Regions from separate parts of the Actibacterium sp. genome, predicted to be linked through region 1. Evidence: riboswitches for the same ligand, from Rfam matches in the RefSeq annotation. Region 1 holds a riboswitch; the other holds the start of a gene.

What was found. Region 1 has a riboswitch for thiamine pyrophosphate ahead of thiD (bifunctional hydroxymethylpyrimidine kinase/phosphomethylpyrimidine kinase). Riboswitches for the same ligand answer to the same signal wherever they lie in the genome.
Region 2: another riboswitch for thiamine pyrophosphate. It lies ahead of thiB (thiamine ABC transporter substrate binding subunit); the one in region 1 lies ahead of thiD (bifunctional hydroxymethylpyrimidine kinase/phosphomethylpyrimidine kinase).

The regions. Positions count from the first base shown of each region.
Region 1 covers NZ_JBSRVX010000050.1:69,429-77,873, reverse strand. The annotation lists gene ACTCHC_RS10710 (ABC transporter substrate-binding protein) at 1-480, opposite strand, end outside; gene ACTCHC_RS10705 (HesA/MoeB/ThiF family protein) at 477-1,469, opposite strand; gene ACTCHC_RS10700 (thiamine phosphate synthase) at 1,466-2,062, opposite strand; gene ACTCHC_RS10695 (thiazole synthase) at 2,059-2,823, opposite strand; gene thiS (sulfur carrier protein ThiS) at 2,827-3,021, opposite strand; gene ACTCHC_RS10685 (FAD-dependent oxidoreductase) at 3,018-4,001, opposite strand; gene thiD (bifunctional hydroxymethylpyrimidine kinase/phosphomethylpyrimidine kinase) at 3,998-4,801, opposite strand; TPP riboswitch at 4,864-4,968, opposite strand; gene ACTCHC_RS10675 (DUF1513 domain-containing protein) at 5,096-6,175, opposite strand; gene ACTCHC_RS10670 (imelysin family protein) at 6,179-7,162, opposite strand; gene ACTCHC_RS10665 (di-heme oxidoreductase family protein) at 7,162-8,445, opposite strand, start outside.
Region 2 covers NZ_JBSRVX010000013.1:19,928-28,372, forward strand. The annotation lists gene ACTCHC_RS02395 (ABC transporter permease family protein) at 1-677, opposite strand, end outside; gene thiB (thiamine ABC transporter substrate binding subunit) at 653-1,645, opposite strand; TPP riboswitch at 1,682-1,781, opposite strand; gene ACTCHC_RS02405 (SulP family inorganic anion transporter) at 1,900-3,645, shown strand; gene ACTCHC_RS02410 (c-type cytochrome) at 3,702-4,139, shown strand; gene aroC (chorismate synthase) at 4,239-5,342, shown strand; gene ACTCHC_RS02420 (HU family DNA-binding protein) at 5,404-5,691, opposite strand; gene ACTCHC_RS02425 (AMP nucleosidase) at 5,832-7,313, opposite strand; gene ACTCHC_RS02430 (SDR family oxidoreductase) at 7,452-8,309, shown strand; gene ACTCHC_RS02435 (exopolysaccharide biosynthesis protein) at 8,352-8,445, shown strand, end outside.

The sequences.
Region 1 (8,445 bases):
GTTGATCATTTCGACATCATCAATGGACAGCCCCGCCTTGGCCAGCATGGCCGCCATCATCGCCTCTTCGATGCCGGAAACGGAATAGCCCACCTTGCGGCCCTTCAGATCGACAAGACTTTGGACCGGGCCATCGGCATCGACCATCAGACAGTTGAGCGGTGTGGCGATCAGCGTGCCCACACGCATCAATGGCAGGCCCTCATGCACCTGAAGATGCAGTTGCGGCTGATAGCTGACAGCCAGATCGGCACGGCCCGCGGCCACCAGTTTTGGGGGTTCGGTCGGATCGGCGGGGGCGACCACTTCGACGTCAAGCCCCTGTTCTGTGAAGAACCCCTTTTCCTGCGCCAGAATGATCGGCGCGTGATCGGGGTTCACATACCAGTCCAGGATCAGGGTCAGCTTGTCCTGCGCCATGGCGGGCAAGGCAAGGGCCATCCCGACCGCAAGCGCGGCCACAAAGCGGGTGTGTTTCATGTGGTCTTGTCTCCTTGAACAGGGGGTGTGTCGGCTAAAAGGACGATCTCGCCCCCCCAATGGGGGCGCAGGCGATCAGCCGCGCGCCAGGCACGCAGCCCAGAGCGGCAGGCGAAAACGGCCCGCTGGCCCGGTGCGGGGCAGGGGCCGGACGGGCCGAAGACATCTTCGGCAAGGCGTTTGGCATGGGGGGCGGCGGGTTCGGGGGCCTCTTGCGTATCGCGCAAATCGACCACGAAATCGCTTGCGCGCAGGTCTGCCTTTGCAATGAAACGGTGCGGGGGCTGGTCCGGCTCTGGGGCGGTGTCAAAGCGGATCGAAGCCATCCGAAACCCTGACATGTCATATTGCACAAGCTGGCCCAGCGGCGACGGTTCCAGCCCGATCAGCACCGCCAACGCCATCTGCGCCTGTAAAAGCCCGAACATGCCCACAACCGGCCCCAGCACCCCGGCCGTGGCGCAGGTGGCCAGCGTGTCGGGCAGGTCGGGAAAGACCGCCCGCAACGATGGCGCACCGCCGCAAAACCCGCCGACATAGCCCGACAGACCAAGAACCGAGGCCGAAATGAACGGCTTTCGCCGGGCCAGACAAATATCGGAGAGGGTATAGCTGACAGCGAAACTGTCGGCGCAGTCCAGCACCAGATCGGCCCCTTCCACCAGCGCGGGCGCGTTTTCGGGCGTAAGCCAGGCAACCTGCGGGAAAACCTGCACCTGCGGGTTCAGCCCATGCGCAAAGGCGGCGGCGGCCACGGCCTTGGGCTGGCCAAGGGCGGGCCCATAGATCGGCTGGCGGTGCAGGTTCGTTTCTTCGGCCCGGTCGGGGTCGATCAGCGTCATCCGCCCCACACCAGCACCGGCCAGATATTGCACCACCGGCACGCCCAGCCCGCCCGCGCCCACGACCAGCACATGCGCCGTCCCGATCCGCGCCTGCCCGTCGGCGCCGATCTGGGGCAGGATGGTCTGGCGGTCATAGCGGATCATGCCGTCACCCGCAGCCAGTCGCGCACGCGCGCCTCGGGGTCAGGGTTCAGGGTGATGTCGGTTACGACCGAAACCACATCCGCCCTGGCGGCAAAGGCTGGCGCCGCGCGCGCAGGGGTCAGACCGCCGATGGCGATCAGGGGCGTATCGCCGATCAGGGCTTTCCAGTCGGTCAGCTTTTCAACCCCCTGCTGGTGCCATTTCATTTTCTTCAGGATCGTCGGCCAGACCGGCCCCAGCGCGACATAATCGGGGCGCAATGCCATTGCCCGCGCCAGTTCGGCCGCGTCATGGGTCGAGATACCGATCTTCAGCCCCGCGGTGCGGATCGCGGGCAGATCGGCGGTGTCCAGATCTTCTTGCCCCAGGTGAATCCATTCGCAGCCTTCGTCGATGGCGATGCGCCAGTGATCATTCACGACCAGAACCGCCCCCGCCGCGCGGCACAGATCGCGGGCGCGGTGGATCTCGGCGCGGATCCGGGGGGCTGTGCTGTCCTTGATCCGAAGCTGCACCAGTTTCACCCCAAGCGGCAGCATCCGGTCCAGCCAGTCGGCATTGTCGAAAATCGGATAGAAGCGCGGCAACGTCATTCCAGAAACGCCTTTCCGATAACAGGGGTCGAAGGGGCGGCCATGTCACGCGGATCTATCGGATCGGCCAGAAAGGCCGCGCGCCCGGCCTGGACGGCCAGCGCCATCGCACGGGCCATGGCAACGGGATCGCCCGCCTTGGCCACCGCCGTGTTCAACAGCACTGCGTCATATCCCATTTCCATCGCCTGCGCGGCATGCGACGGGCGGCCGATCCCGGCATCAACCACAAGGGGCACATCGGCAAAATGCGCGCGCAGGGACCGCAGGCCATAGGCGTTGTTGATCCCCAGCCCCGATCCGATCGGTGCGCCCCATGGCATCAGCACCTGACAGCCCGCATCCAGCAATCGCCCGCAAACGGTCAGATCCTCGGTGCAATAGGGAAAGACCTCAAACCCGTCATCGGTCAGGATCCGCGCGGCCTCGACCAAGGCGAAGACATCGGGTTGCAGCGTGTCGGTGTCGCCGATCACCTCAAGCTTGATCCAGCGCGTGTCGAACAGCTCGCGCGCCATATGGGCGGTGGTGACGGCCTCTTTCACCGTATGGCAGCCCGCCGTATTGGGCAGGATGCGGATGCCAAGCCCGCCAACAATATCCCAGAATGCCTGCCCGCCGCCCTGTTCACGCCGAAGCGACACCGTGGCGATGCCGGCACCGGACGCGCGAAACGCATCGGCCAGAATGGCGGGTGACGGATATTGCGCGGTTCCCAGCATCAGCGCGCTGTCGACCCGGGCTCCATAAAAAACCGGCATGTCTCAGCCCCCCTGCATGGGGGCGACGACCTCGATCCGGTCGCCATCCAGTATCTGCGTTGCCGCGCGAAGACCGGCGGGCACGAAATCGCCGTTGCGCGCGGTGGCGACCTTTGGCCCGAAACCGCATTCCACCAGCAGATCGGAAAGGGTGGCGGCATCGGTGTTTTGCGGCTGACCATTAAGCGTGATGTTCATATCTGAACCTCGTCCATGAATTCGGGGGTGGCGCCTGTTTCCAGATGATCGGCGGCCATGGTGGCAACCGCGGGCGCCAAAAGAAAGCCGTGACGATAAAGCCCGTTGGCATAAAGCGTGGAACCACGCCGCCGCAATCTGGGCAGATTGTCGGGAAAGGCCGGCCGGGCATCCGCGCCGGTTTCCAGTATCTCGGCCTCGGCAAAGGCGGGGTGCAGGGCATAGGCGGCCGATAACAGTTCCAGAACCGCGCGCGCGGTGACAACCCCGCGCCGGTCGCTTTCGATCATGGTGGCCCCCAGCATGAAAACCCCGTCGCCGCGCGGCACGATGTAAAGCGGAATGCGCGGATGCAGCAGGCGCACCGGCCGCGACAGGGTGATATCGGGACAGCGCAGCACCAGCATTTCGCCGCGCACGCCGCGCAGATCGGCCAGCTGATCACGGGCGGCCAGGCCGCGTGCATCAATCACCAGATCGAGGGCGGTTGCAGGGGGCGCGGCATGAAAGACCACCCCCTTTGCCAGCAACCGGCGGCGCAATTCGTTCAGGGCCTGGCGCGGTGCTATATGCGCCTCGTCAGCATAGAAAAGCCCGCTGGTGAAGCGGCCAGCCAGGTCCGGTTCCAGCGCCGCGATGCCAGTGGCATCAACCATCTGGTGTCCCCGGCTGCGGCGGGCAAAGCGGGCCAGTTCGCCCCGATCCCGCGATTGCGTCAGAACAAGGGTGCCGTTACGGCTGGCTGTGCCGGTATGGCGATCCCACCAGTCGATGGCGGCCTGCCCGTGGCGTTCAACCGGTTCTTCAGCGGATTCGCCTTCACAATAGGGGGCCAGCATGCCGCCTGCCCACCACGAACAGGCATGGGGGCCGGGGGCGGGTTCGGGATCGACCAGTTCGACCGCGTGCCCGCGCGCGCTCAGTTCCGTGGCGATGACCAGCCCCATCACGCCCGCGCCAAGGATTTGAACCATGTTCATGATTTTGCCGCCCAAAGCGCATGAAAGTGATGCACCGGCCCGTGGCCCGACCCGATATGCAGCGTGTCGGCGGCGGCGATGGCCCCTTGCAGATAACCATGCGCACGGGTCACGGCCTGGGGCACATCCATGCCCTGCGCCAGACCCGCCGCGATGGCGGCCGACAGCGTGCAGCCCGTGCCATGCGTATTGCGGGTGACGATCCGCGGGGCCGTAAGGCTGTGATCCTTCGGCCCCAGCAGCAGATCGGTGCAGACTTGGCCTTCGGCATGGCCCCCCTTCATAAGCACCCATTCGGGCCCAAGCGCCAGCAGCGCCCGGCCTTGCACGGTGCGCCCGGCAGGATCACCGGCCGGGCCTGTGGCCAGCAGCTCGCCCGCCTCGGGCAGGTTCGGGGTCAGCACCGTGGCCAGCGGCAGCAGTTCCGACCGCAGCGCCGCGATGGCCTCGGCCGCAAGAAGCCGGTCGCCGGATTTTGCCACCATGACAGGGTCCAGCACCACCGGCAGGCCCCGCCCGCGCAACCCGTCGGCCACCACGCGGATCACTGCCGGATCGCCCAGCATGCCGATCTTGACGGCCCGCACGGCCAGATCGTCAAAGACCGTTTCGATCTGTGCCCGCACGATGGCGGGCGAAAGCGTCTCAACCGCCGTCACGGCACGGGTGTTCTGGGCTGTCACGGCAGTCAGGACGCTGGCGCCATAGACCCCAAGCGCCGAGAATGTCTTGAGATCCGCCTGAATCCCGGCGCCACCCCCGCTGTCAGAGCCTGCAATGGTCAATGCAATTGCTGTCACGTCGCCCCCATATCGACCGACGGATGGGAGGGGGGCTTTTGGTTGGCAGAATGCTGCCGCGCCTGCACAAGCTACCCGTTCCCTCCGCCGGTCTTAACCGGATCAGGTTCGATGGGTTGGCTCGCGCCTCTCAGCCCCGGCGTTCCGGGGCACCCCAACGAGTAAGTCCATGCAGGCTAATACCGAAACGGGCGATCCGCAAGGGGGCGTCAGCAATACCTGGGCACCAAAGCGCCCCATCGCAGAAGCGGACGATCACCGGGCGTTGTGCCGGTCCGGATCAGACGCGGCGGATCAGGCCGCCAAGGTGACGACATGATTGTCCCATGCACAGCCCCAGCGGGCCAGCGGGTTTTGGCGATCGGCGCATATGGCGATCAGCCCGCCCAGCCCGTCACTGGCCAGAAACCCCTGTCGATGCGGGGCAAGGCCACACACGTCGCTGCGCGACACCGCGCCTAGAAATTCACCGTCACCGGAAAACCTGTGGACCCTGCCGCCGCGCGGCGAGGTGATCGCGACCTCGGTGCCGTCGCCGCTGAAGGCGATGCTGCCGGCATAGCCCTGCATTGCCAGTTCATCCGCCAGCGGGGCAGGGGCCAGCAGCGCCGCCGCACCGGGCCGGTGCAGGCCAAGCAGCGGCGTGGCCGCGCCCGGCTGGCCCTCCCATTGCATCGCAAAGGCCACCAGACCATCGTCGCGAATGGCCAGGTGGCGGATCGAATTCTGCCGCAGATCGGGGCCAAGCAAGACCTGTTCGCGCAGGGTTCCGGCAATGTCCAGATAGGTCAGATTGGGCTGCATGCTGTCGATGTTCAGCTTGGTCCGGTCGGTCGGGTCGGTGGCAATGCCGCCATTGGCCACGATCAGGGTGCGGCCATCGGGCATCAGGCGCAGATCATGCGGACCGATGCCGTGGGTCGGCATTTCGCCGATGCGGGCATAGGCGGTGGCCGAGGATTTCCAAACGCCGATCACACCTTCGCTGGTATCGGCACGCTGTTCGGATGTGAACAGGCGCGCGCCGGTTTCGTCAAAGACGCCATGGCCATTGAACTGCCGCCCGGCAGGCGGGGTCAGCGGGTGCCGGACATTGCCGGTTGCGCAGTCAATGACCAGGGCAAAACTGCCCGGACGCCGGGCGAATACGACAGCCTCGGCCCGCTGCGGGTGGCCCGCACCGGCATGGCCCCGCGCAGGCAGCGCCACGCGAAAGATCCGCGAGCCGTCCAGGCCCAGCCCGAACAGGGCAAAGCGGCCATCGGGTTCTTTCGCGGCAGCCAGAAAGGCGGGATTGCCTGCTGCGGCCCAGCCAAGTGCCGGTGCGGTTCCGGCGGCAAGAAGGCTTGTCAGAAAGGCGCGGCGCGTGGTCATGGTTCAGTCTCCGTCCTGTGAATTGAAACCCGGTGCAATGCCAAGGACCGCGCCGATTTCGGTTTCGATCGCGCGACGCATCGCGCGCACAGCCTGTTGCAGCACCTCGGCGTGAAACCGGCCCTGCGGATCGCCGACATCCTGAAACGCGGGGTCCGTGATGTTATCGGCCGCCGCCAGAACCTGTGCCAGGGCCGCATCGGTCTGTGGCAGGTCGCTGCCAGACAGATGGTGGGCAAGGGCCTGGGCGGCCTTGGTCGACAGCACCACATTGCGCAGGCTGCGACCCGAGCGCCAGGCCTCTGCCAGCCTCGGACGGGGGCGGTCGAGGCTGCCAAGGGGGCGGCCAATCCGGCTGTCCGCGGTGAATTCCAGGCTTCCAAGGATTTGGGTGTAAAGGGCGCGGATCGCCTCGGCCCGGTCCAGATAGGTTGCGTTGCCGGGCTGGCCTGCGCTGGTAAGGGTCGCCGCAAAATCGGTTGACCACGCGGTATCGAGCAGCTGCGCCTGTTGCGCAAGATCGGCTGCAATGGCCCTGACAAGCCCGCAGGTGTAATCGCCCGTGTCATAGCTGGCGAAGGCCGGATCATAGAGCAGCATCTCAAGCGCGAAAAAGCCGCGCGCGGCGACAGAGACCTGGGCATAGGCGTCAGGATCGTGAACGATGGGGTCTTGTGCCGCAATCAGCCCTGACAATGCGCGCGGGGTAAACCCACGGTCGTCGGGCCAGAACGCGATCGACAGCGCGCCGGATTCTGACGGGCCGATCCGCATATCCGCGACAGCCGTCCATGTGTCAAAGGCGGTCTGATAGGCCGTGCGCAGTTTGCCGGGTCGGCAATCGGTCTGCGCGGCGCGCGACAGTTCAGCACTCGCGCGGGCGAACCCGGCCATCTTGGGCAGAATATACCCTGACACCGCCCCGCTGACATCGGCGAAGGCCATGCTGCCCCAAAGGGCGGTCACAACAACAAGGATTATCCGCATCACAGGCTCTCCAGAAAACGTAACAGGGCGGCACGGGTCGCGCCCGGCATTTGGATGACATGGTCGCGCGCGGCCTGCGCTTCGCCTCCATGCCACAGGATTGCCTCGAGTATGCTGCGCGCCCGGCCATCATGCAGAAAACTTGCCTGGCCGCTGACCTGTTCCGTTTGGCCGATCCCCCAAAGCGGCGCGGTGCGCCATTCGGTTCCGGTGGCGCGGGCCTCTGGCCGGTGGTCGGCAAGCCCTTCGCCCATGTCATGCAACAGCATATCCGTATAGGGCCAGATCAGTTGAAAGCTTTGCTCGGGCTGATCTGCCAGCCGCGCGGTGACGAAGTTGGGGGTATGGCAGGCGGCGCAACCTGCGGCGTGAAAGGCATGCTTGCCCCGCAATACTGCAGGGTCGCCCGCGTCTGGGCGGGCCGGAACGGCCAGATTACGGCTGTAGAAGGTCACAAGATCAAGACCGGCGGCGTCAATCTCGAACCCGCCGCGGGATGCGTCATCACCATGACGTGCGGCACGGCACTTTTTCTGGGCAGCGGTGCAATCCCCCCAGGGGGCGGGAAAGAGCGGGCTTGATATTCCCATATCCCCCGCGAAGGCGGCCGCGGATTGTTCGCGGATCGTTGCCATTCCCGCCTTGTGACCGAACCGGCCCAGCATCGGGCGGTCGTATTCGGCGGACCAGACGATATTGGCGCGCCCTGAAATGCCGTCGCCGTCAGCATCGTCGGGATCGGCCAGCGCAAGAATATCCTGTGCCGGAATGGCCTCTAGCAGGCCCAGACCGATCATCTGCGGGGCGACGCGCGGGCTGAGCATGGCGTCGGGATGCAGCGGGCCATATCCCAGATCGGCGGCGGAATAGGTGGGGCGGCGAAGCGTGGCGGTTTCATCATCCGACAAGGCCAGCGTGACGTCTTCATAGGTGACATCAAGCCGGTATTCCCCCGGCTGGCCCGCCGTGCCGAAATCCTGCAACTGGCCGCCATAGACCGGGTCCGGCGCGGTTGCCAGGTAATCGGCGATCTCGGCCATCGCGACATCGGGTTCGGCGGGAATGGAAATGCGCAGAAACATCGACACCGACGTGTCAGCCGGCCCGGCCGGCGGATGCCCGCGACCGTCCTTGATATGGCAGTTCTGGCAGCCGCGCGCGTTATAGATCGGCCCCAACCCATCCGAGGCCAGCGTCGATGACGGCGCCGAGACCCACAGCTTGCGGAACAAACCGTTGCCGACCTTGAAGTCCAGCTCTCGTTCAAAGCTGATATTGGCCGA
Region 2 (8,445 bases), on a different contig from region 1:
AACGCCTGATAGATCGCCAGTTCGACGGTGGTCGCCGCAGGCCCGCCCCCCAGTGTCAGCGCGACGGCGAAACTGGTCAAACACAGGCCGAAGATCACCAGAAACGCCCCGGGAACCACGGCGCGCAGCATGGGGCGTTCAAGCCATCTGTTGATATCGCCAACGCGAAAACCCAGCGCGGCAGCCAGGCGGAAATGTTCACCGGGGATCGCTTGCCAGCCCTGCAGGATCAACCGTGTGGCCAGCGGCAGGTTGAAGAACACATTCGCCAGAACCACACCTTGCAATCCGAAAATCGATACAGGTCCCCAAGACCCCAATGCCGCGTTCAACAGGCCGTTACGCCCGAATACCGCCAGCAATCCCAATATTGCAACGATGACAGGCAAGATGAACGGCGCACCCAACAGCGTGATCAGCACCCCACGCCCCGCAAAGCGGCGCCGCGCCAATGCCCGCGCTACGGGTATGGCAAGCAATACAGACAGCGCCGCCGAAGTCAGTGCCTGAACCAGTGTAAAGCGTATCGTGGCCCAATCGCCTGGCCCCAGCGTGGCGGCCCGATCCGCCCGCCAGAACAATGCGGCCAGCGTTGTGGCCAGCACCCCCAGAACCAGGACGGCCATCGCCGCCCCGACCAGGGTGAACCGGCCTATTTCGACAGGGCGTTGCGCCATTCTTCCACGGCCTGATCCCGAAGGGCGTTTGCCTGATCTTCCGGTAATAACAGCGACTGTTCCGGCCCGAATGGTGCTGAAAATCCTTCGGGCAGACCCCCGGCCGGGATGGTCGCGGGATACATCCAGTTGGTTGTCGGGATCAGCGCCTGCGCGGCATCTGATCGCATGAAATCCAGAAAGGATTGCGCCAGCTCCGGCTGATCTGTTCCCGCAATACGTGCAGCAACCTCGATCTGCATATAATGGCCCTCGCTAAATGTGGCGGCGGCCTTTGTATCATCACCCTCGACGATGACATGATAGGCTGGCGATGTGGTATATGACAGCACCATATCGGCCTCGCCATCCAGGAACATGCCATAGGCTTCGGTCCAGCCCGGCGTCACGGTGATGATATGCGGTGCAAGCCCTTCCCAGATGTCGGCGGCGCGGTCGCCATACGCGGCCTTGACCCACATCAGCAGCCCCAGGCCGGGGGTCGATGACCGGGGATCCTGAATTACGATCTTCAGGTCATCCGGCGCTGCGGCCAATGCTGTGAAACTGTCGGGCACATCCGTCAGCTTGGTCCTGTCATAGACAAAGGCGAAATATCCCCAGTCGAACGGCACGAAAACGTCATCTGACCACGGATTGGGCAAGGACAGAGCCACATCCACCAATCCATGAGGCGCAAACAGTCCTGTGGCGCGGGCCATCGCGGTCAGGCTGGTATCCAACCCGACAACCACATCGGCGCGGGTGCGGGTTCCTTCCAGCCGCAGGCGTGACAACAGCGCCGCACCATCGCCCGCCGTCACAAATTGCACGTCGCAGCCGCACCTGGCCTCGAATGCCTGTTCGATCTGCGGGCCTGGCCCCCATTCACTGGCGAAACTGTCATAGGTATACACGGTCAGCACGGGCGCCTGGGCCTGCGCCATCGGCGCACAGATCATCGCCGCAGCAAGTATCGGATATCGCATTGGTCATCCTTACATTACATGCGGGGGCAGGATATGGAGAATGTCCAGCACCTTCCCTCCGCCGGTTCTAGCCGGTTCAGGTTCAACGGGTTCGCGAATGCGTCTCAGCCCTTGCGGGGCACCCCCAGGTGAGGCTGACCTTAGATCAGCCGCTGGACCATCACAAGGGCGACCGATCCCGATGCGCAGCCACTTGTATTTCGTGCCATACGGCCTTAATCACATATTAATAAGTGAATATGAAAGGCGTCGCGATGAAAGCCCTGATACTTTACCTGCCGATACTTGATTGGGGCCGAACCTATTCGCGCGATGCTTTGACCAACGATCTGGTGGCGGCAATCATCGTCACCATCATGCTGATTCCGCAATCGCTGGCCTATGCCTTGCTGGCCGGATTGCCGCCTGAAATGGGCCTGTATGCGTCCATTCTGCCGCTGGTGGCCTATGCGGTTTTCGGCACCTCGCGCGCGCTGGCCGTAGGGCCGGTTGCAGTTGTATCGTTGATGACAGCGGCGGCGGTTGGCAAGCTGGCTCTTCCAGGCACAGCTGACTATGCGGCGGCGGCCATCGTGCTGGCGTTTCTGTCGGGCCTGTTCCTGCTGGCAATGGGGCTGTTCCGGCTGGGTTTCATGGCCAATTTCCTGTCTCATCCCGTGATTGCAGGTTTTATCACCGCGTCCGGAATCATCATCGCGACCAGCCAGTTGAAGGGCATTTTGGGCATCAAGGCCGACGGTGAAAACCTTTTTCAGCTGATACAGTCTCTGTTATTGCATCTAAGCGATGTAAATATTCCCACGCTCATCATCGGGGTTGGGGCCACGGCCTTTCTGTTCTGGGTGCGCAAGGGGCTCAAGCCGTTACTGCTGAAACGGGGGCTGACGCCGCGCATGGCCGATATTATGGCCAAGGCCGGCCCGGTTGCAGCCGTGGCGGTGACGACGTTTTTCTCTTGGGCTTTGGGGCTGTCGAAATACGGCGTGGCGATCGTGGGAACCGTTCCGCAGGGCCTGCCCCCCCTGACCATACCCAGCTTCAACGCGGATATCTGGACCAGCCTGATCGGATCTGCGGTTCTGATTTCGATCATAGGTTTCGTTGAATCGGTATCGGTCGCACAGACGCTGGCCGCGAAGAAACGCCAACGCATAATTCCCGACCAAGAGCTGATCGGCCTTGGTGCGTCGAACATCGCCGCAGCCGTAACCGGCGGCTATCCGGTTACCGGGGGATTTGCGCGTTCGGTTGTGAATTACGACGCCGGGGCCGAAACGCCCGCTGCGGGGGCATTCACGGCGATCGGAATTGCCCTGGCGACGATCGCGCTGACCCCGCTGTTGTATTTTCTGCCAAAGGCCACACTGGCGGCCACGATTATCGTCGCGGTATTGTCACTGGTCGATTTCAGCATCCTGCGCACCACCTGGAACTATTCGCGCGCTGATTTCGCCGCCGTGGCGGCCACCATTCTGCTGACACTGGGCTTTGGTGTGGAAATCGGCATTTCAGCCGGTGTTGGCCTGTCGATCTTTCTGTTTCTCTATCGCACCTCGCGCCCGCACATCGCCGAGGTGGGTCGCGTGCCGGGCACCGAACATTTTCGCAATATCAAGCGGCACAAGGTCGAAACGCACCCCGAAATTCTGACAATCCGGGTGGATGAGAACCTGTATTTCGCCAATGCGCGATTTCTGGAGGATTACCTTTATGATCGTGTCGTTGGCGACAAGCGTCTGAAGCATGTGGTGCTGATGTGTTCGGCGGTGAATGAAATCGACACATCCGCCCTTGAATCGCTCGAGGCCATAAATCACCGCTTGTCTGACATGAATATCAAGCTGCACCTGTCCGAGGTCAAAGGCCCCGTGATGGACAAGCTGCAGCGCACTCATTTCATGTCGGACCTGACAGGCCGGGTTTTCCTGTCGCAATACGCGGCAATCCGCGAACTGCATGCCGACAGCGGTGGCACAGTGTCGCAAACAGAGCCGACCTGATTGACCCGCCAACTGCCAGCCCTATGGTTGGCTCAAACAAATCGAGGAGTCGAAACATGTTCAGACCTATCCTTACCGCTGCTTGTCTTGTGCTGGCGGCACCCGCTATTGCCGACGAACACGGCGCAACCGGTAATGCCGAGGCGGGCGAAAAAGCCTTTCGCCAATGTATCGCCTGCCATGTCGTGACAAATGCCGCTGGTGAAACTCTGGCTGGCAAGGCGGGCAGGACCGGGCCGAACCTGTACGGTGTCGCCGGTCGCGCGGCGGGCAGCGTCGAAGGCTTTAACTATTCCAAATCCATGAAAGCCGCGGCAGAGTCAGGGCTGGTCTGGACCGAAGAAAACTTCGTGGCCTATATCCAGGACCCCTTGGGTTTCCTGAAAGAGGTCACAAATGATCCGGGCGCCAAAACGCCGATGACCTTCAAGGTTCGCAAGGAAGAAGACGCCAGGGATCTGTATGCCTTTCTGGCAAGCCTGGCCGACGAATAATCCAACCCCATTACGGCACCAGGCTTGCCAGCAACACGCTGGCAGGCTTGCAGCAATGGGCGCCTGCCGCTATTCCGGCCCAAGAAGGAGCGCGGCGTCATGAGCATCAACACATTCGGCCATCTGTTTCGCGTCACCACATGGGGCGAAAGCCACGGGCCCGCACTGGGCGCAACCATCGACGGATGCCCGCCGGGCGTGGCATTGGATGAGGCCATGATTCAGCAGTGGCTGGATCGCCGCAAACCCGGCCAGTCGAAATACACCACCCAGCGCCGCGAGGCGGACGAGGTGCGCATCCTGTCTGGCGTCTTCCAGGGCCAGACCACCGGCACGCCCATTCAGCTGATGATCGAAAACACCGATCAGCGGTCAAAGGATTATGGGGACATCGCCGAAAAATTTCGCCCCGGTCATGCCGATATCACCTATTGGCAGAAATACGGGATACGCGACTATCGTGGCGGCGGCCGTTCATCGGCACGTGAAACGGCGGCCCGTGTGGCGGCAGGTGGGGTGGCGCGGGCGGCGCTGGCGGCAATGCTGCCCGATTTGCGGATAACGGGCTATATGGTGCAGATGGGGCCGCACAAGATTGACCGCGCACGCTTTGATTGGGCTGAAATAGAGACTAATCCCTTTTGGGTGCCCGATACAGTGGCGGCTGCGGATTGGGCGGCCTATCTGGATGATCTGCGTAAATCCGGCAATTCCGTGGGCGCCGTGATCGAGGTCACGGCCCGTGGCCTTCCTGCAGGCCTGGGCGCCCCGATCTATGCCAAGCTCGATACCGATCTGGCCGCTGCGATGATGTCGATCAACGCGGTCAAGGGCGTCGAGATCGGCGAAGGCATGGCCAGCGCCGCGCTGACCGGCGTCGACAATGCCGATGAAATTTCCATGGGAAATGACGGGCGACCGGTTTTTTCCTCAAACCATGCTGGCGGTATTCTTGGCGGCATTTCCACGGGCCAGGATGTGGTGCTGCGGTTTGCGGTGAAGCCGACCTCGTCGATCCTGACACCGCGCAAGACGATCACCAAATCGGGCGAAAATACAGAAATCATCACCAAGGGCCGCCACGATCCCTGCGTTGGTATCCGCGCCGTGCCCGTGGCCGAGGCAATGATGGCCTGCGTGCTGCTGGACCATGTGCTGCTGCATCGTGGGCAGGTTGGCGAAAACCGGGGCCATATCGGTTAGGGACAACGAAAAAGGGCCGCCAGTGGCGACCCCCAGAAGGCTCCGTTGCCGGACCCTGTCCTTAGCCGTTCACGCTGTCTTTCAGCGCCTTGGCGATGGTCATTTTCACAACCTTGTCGGACTCTTTCTTGATCTGCTCGCCGGTGGCGGGGTTGCGCACCATGCGTTCGGGCCGTTCGCGGCAATAGATCTTGCCAACGCCGGGCAGAGTGACGGAACCGCCGCCTGCCACTTCTTTCGTGATCACCCCGGTGATCGCGTCAAGCGCGGCCGAAGCGGTTTTCTTGTCCGCGCCCATTTCGTCTGCAAGGGCGGCAACCAACTGCGTCTTGGTCATCGGTTTTGCCATATGTCGTCTCCTCGTTCCGGCCCACTTGCTATGGGGCTCATTCGCGCAATTTAACGGGATATTGCGGCATCACACAACAATTAGTGGAAGCTTACAGCGATTTTCAGCGCATTTTGTGCCATTTTTTGCGGATAAATCCGTCAGAGAAAGGCCGTTTCATCGAAACTGCGCAGTTTTCGGCTGTGAATCCGCTCCAACGGCATCTCGCGCAGCAGTTCCATCGCCTTGATCCCGATCAACAGATGGCGTGCCACCTGCGTGCGATAGAACTCGCTCGCCATGCCGGGCAGCTTCAATTCGCCGTGCAGCGGCTTGTCCGACACACATAGCAACGTGCCATAAGGCACACGGAATCGATAGCCATTGGCGGCGATCGTGGCGCTTTCCATATCCAATGCGATGGCCCGCGATTGCGACAGCCGCTGCACAGGGCCGGATTGGTCGCGCAGTTCCCAGTTGCGGTTGTCGATTGTGGCCACGGTGCCGGTGCGCATGATCCGCTTCAGGTCATAGCCTTCCAACTGGGTGACCTCTTCCACGGCATCTTCCAGCGCGATCTGAATTTCCGCCAGCGCCGGGATCGGGACCCACACCGGCAGATCGGCGTCCAGAACATGATCTTCGCGCAGATAAGCATGGGCCAGCACGAAATCGCCCAGCCGCTGGCTGTTGCGCAGCCCCGCGCAATGGCCCACCATCAGCCAGGCATGTGGCCGCAAAACCGCGATATGGTCGGTGGCCGTCTTCGCGTTCGACGGGCCGATGCCGATATTGACCAGCGTTATTCCGGCCCCATTCGCGCGCTTGAGGTGATAACTGGGCATCTGTGGCAGCCCGGGCGGTGGTATCAGCGGCGCGTCGGGATCGGTGATTTCGACATTCCCCGGCCCGACAAGGCTGATATAGCCGCTGGCAGGGTCACGCAGGGCGGCGCGGGCATAGGCCTCGAATTCGGCGACATAGAACTGATAGTTCGTGAACATCACGTGGTTCTGGAAATGGTCCGGCGTGGTGGCGGTGTAATGCGCCAGCCGCGCCAGCGAATAATCCACACGTTGCGCCGTAAAGGGCGCCAGCGGTGCTGATCCGTCCTCATAGCGATAGCCAAAACCGTTGACGATATCATCGTCGGTGGTGGACAGATCCGGCACATCAAAGACATCGCGCAGCGGGTAATCCAGCACGCCATCCTGGGGAACTGTGATCGAACGATCATTGGTCACGGCAAAATGCACCGGCACCGGGGTGGATGACGGGCCGATACTGACCGGGATGCCATGGCTGGACATCAGCAGGCTGATCTGCTGAACCAGATACTGTCGAAACAGTTCTGGCCGGGTAATCGTGGTGGAATAGACACCCGGTTCGGCCACATGGCCAAAGCTCAGCCGGCTGTCCACATGCGCATAGCTGATCGTGGCGATCCTGATTTCGGGATAATAGGCCCGAAACCTGGCACGGCGCGGCGCACCCTGCATCGTTTCACGAAACCGGTCGCGCAAGAATCCGGTTGCCTCGTCATAAAGCTGGCACAGCCGGTCGACGGCTGCAGTGGCGTCGGTAAAGCTGTGGCTTTCGGTGACGGGCGGGGTCTCAAGCGGAAGATTGGCCGGGGCGGTCATGCGCGATATGTCCTGAACAATGGGAATGGCGTTGCGCGGGCAGAATACCAGGGGATTGTTGCCCCAAATGTCATGACTTGGGCGGTGCGCGCAAGTCTTGGCCTTGCGCCCAGCCCGCGATCGCCGGATGATCGCATCATGACAAAGACGCTTCTTTCCCTTGGGCATGGCTATTCGGCGCAGGCGCTGGAACGGCTGCTGCCCGCCGATTGGCAGGTCATTGCCACGACCCGCAGCGCTGAAAAGGCCGCGCGACTGACGACAGGCCGCGTGACAGGATTGGTATGGCCAGGCACCGACCTGGCCGGCCCGCTGGAACAGGCCACGCATGTGCTGTCATCTGTCAGCCCCGGGCCGCAAACAGACCCTGTTCTGGCTGAAATCGGCCAAAAACTGGCGCAGGCGCGGCATCTGGAATGGGTGGGGTATCTGTCCACCACGGGCGTTTACGGCGATCATGATGGCGGTTGGGTGGATGAAGCCACCCCGTTGGATCCCACGACCGAACGCGGACAGGCCCGCCTGCAGGCCGAAGCAAGCTGGCAGGCGCTGGGCCTGCCGCTGCATATATTCCGGCTGGCCGGGATCTATGGGCCCGGTCGCGGCCCGTTCGCCAAGGTTCGTGCGGGCACCGCGCGCCGTATCATCAAGCCGGGGCAGGTGTTTTCACGCATTCACGTTGACGACATTGCGCAGGTTCTGGCTGCGTCCATCGCGCGCCCCAACCCTGGCGCGGTTTATAATGTGTGCGATGATGATCCGGCCCCGCCGCAGGATGTCATCGCCCATGCCGCCAGCCTGCTGGGCCTGCCGGTTCCGCCCGAAATTCCGCTGGAACAGGCCCGCATGACACCGATGGCGCGCAGTTTCTATGCCGAATCTAAAAAGGTCAGCAATGACCGGATAAAAACCGAACTGGGCGTTCGATTGCTTTATCCTGATTATCGCAGCGGTCTGGCGGCCCTTTTGTTCGATGAGGGGGTGGACGGCGCCTGACGCAATGCCCATGTCATGTCAACGACAGGGCAGGGATATCGTATGACGGAAGACGGATCTCCGGAAACCATAACAGACCTTCTGGATACCTTGGCCAAGGCAGGCGAAGACGGTGAGGTATCGCTGCGCGAACTGG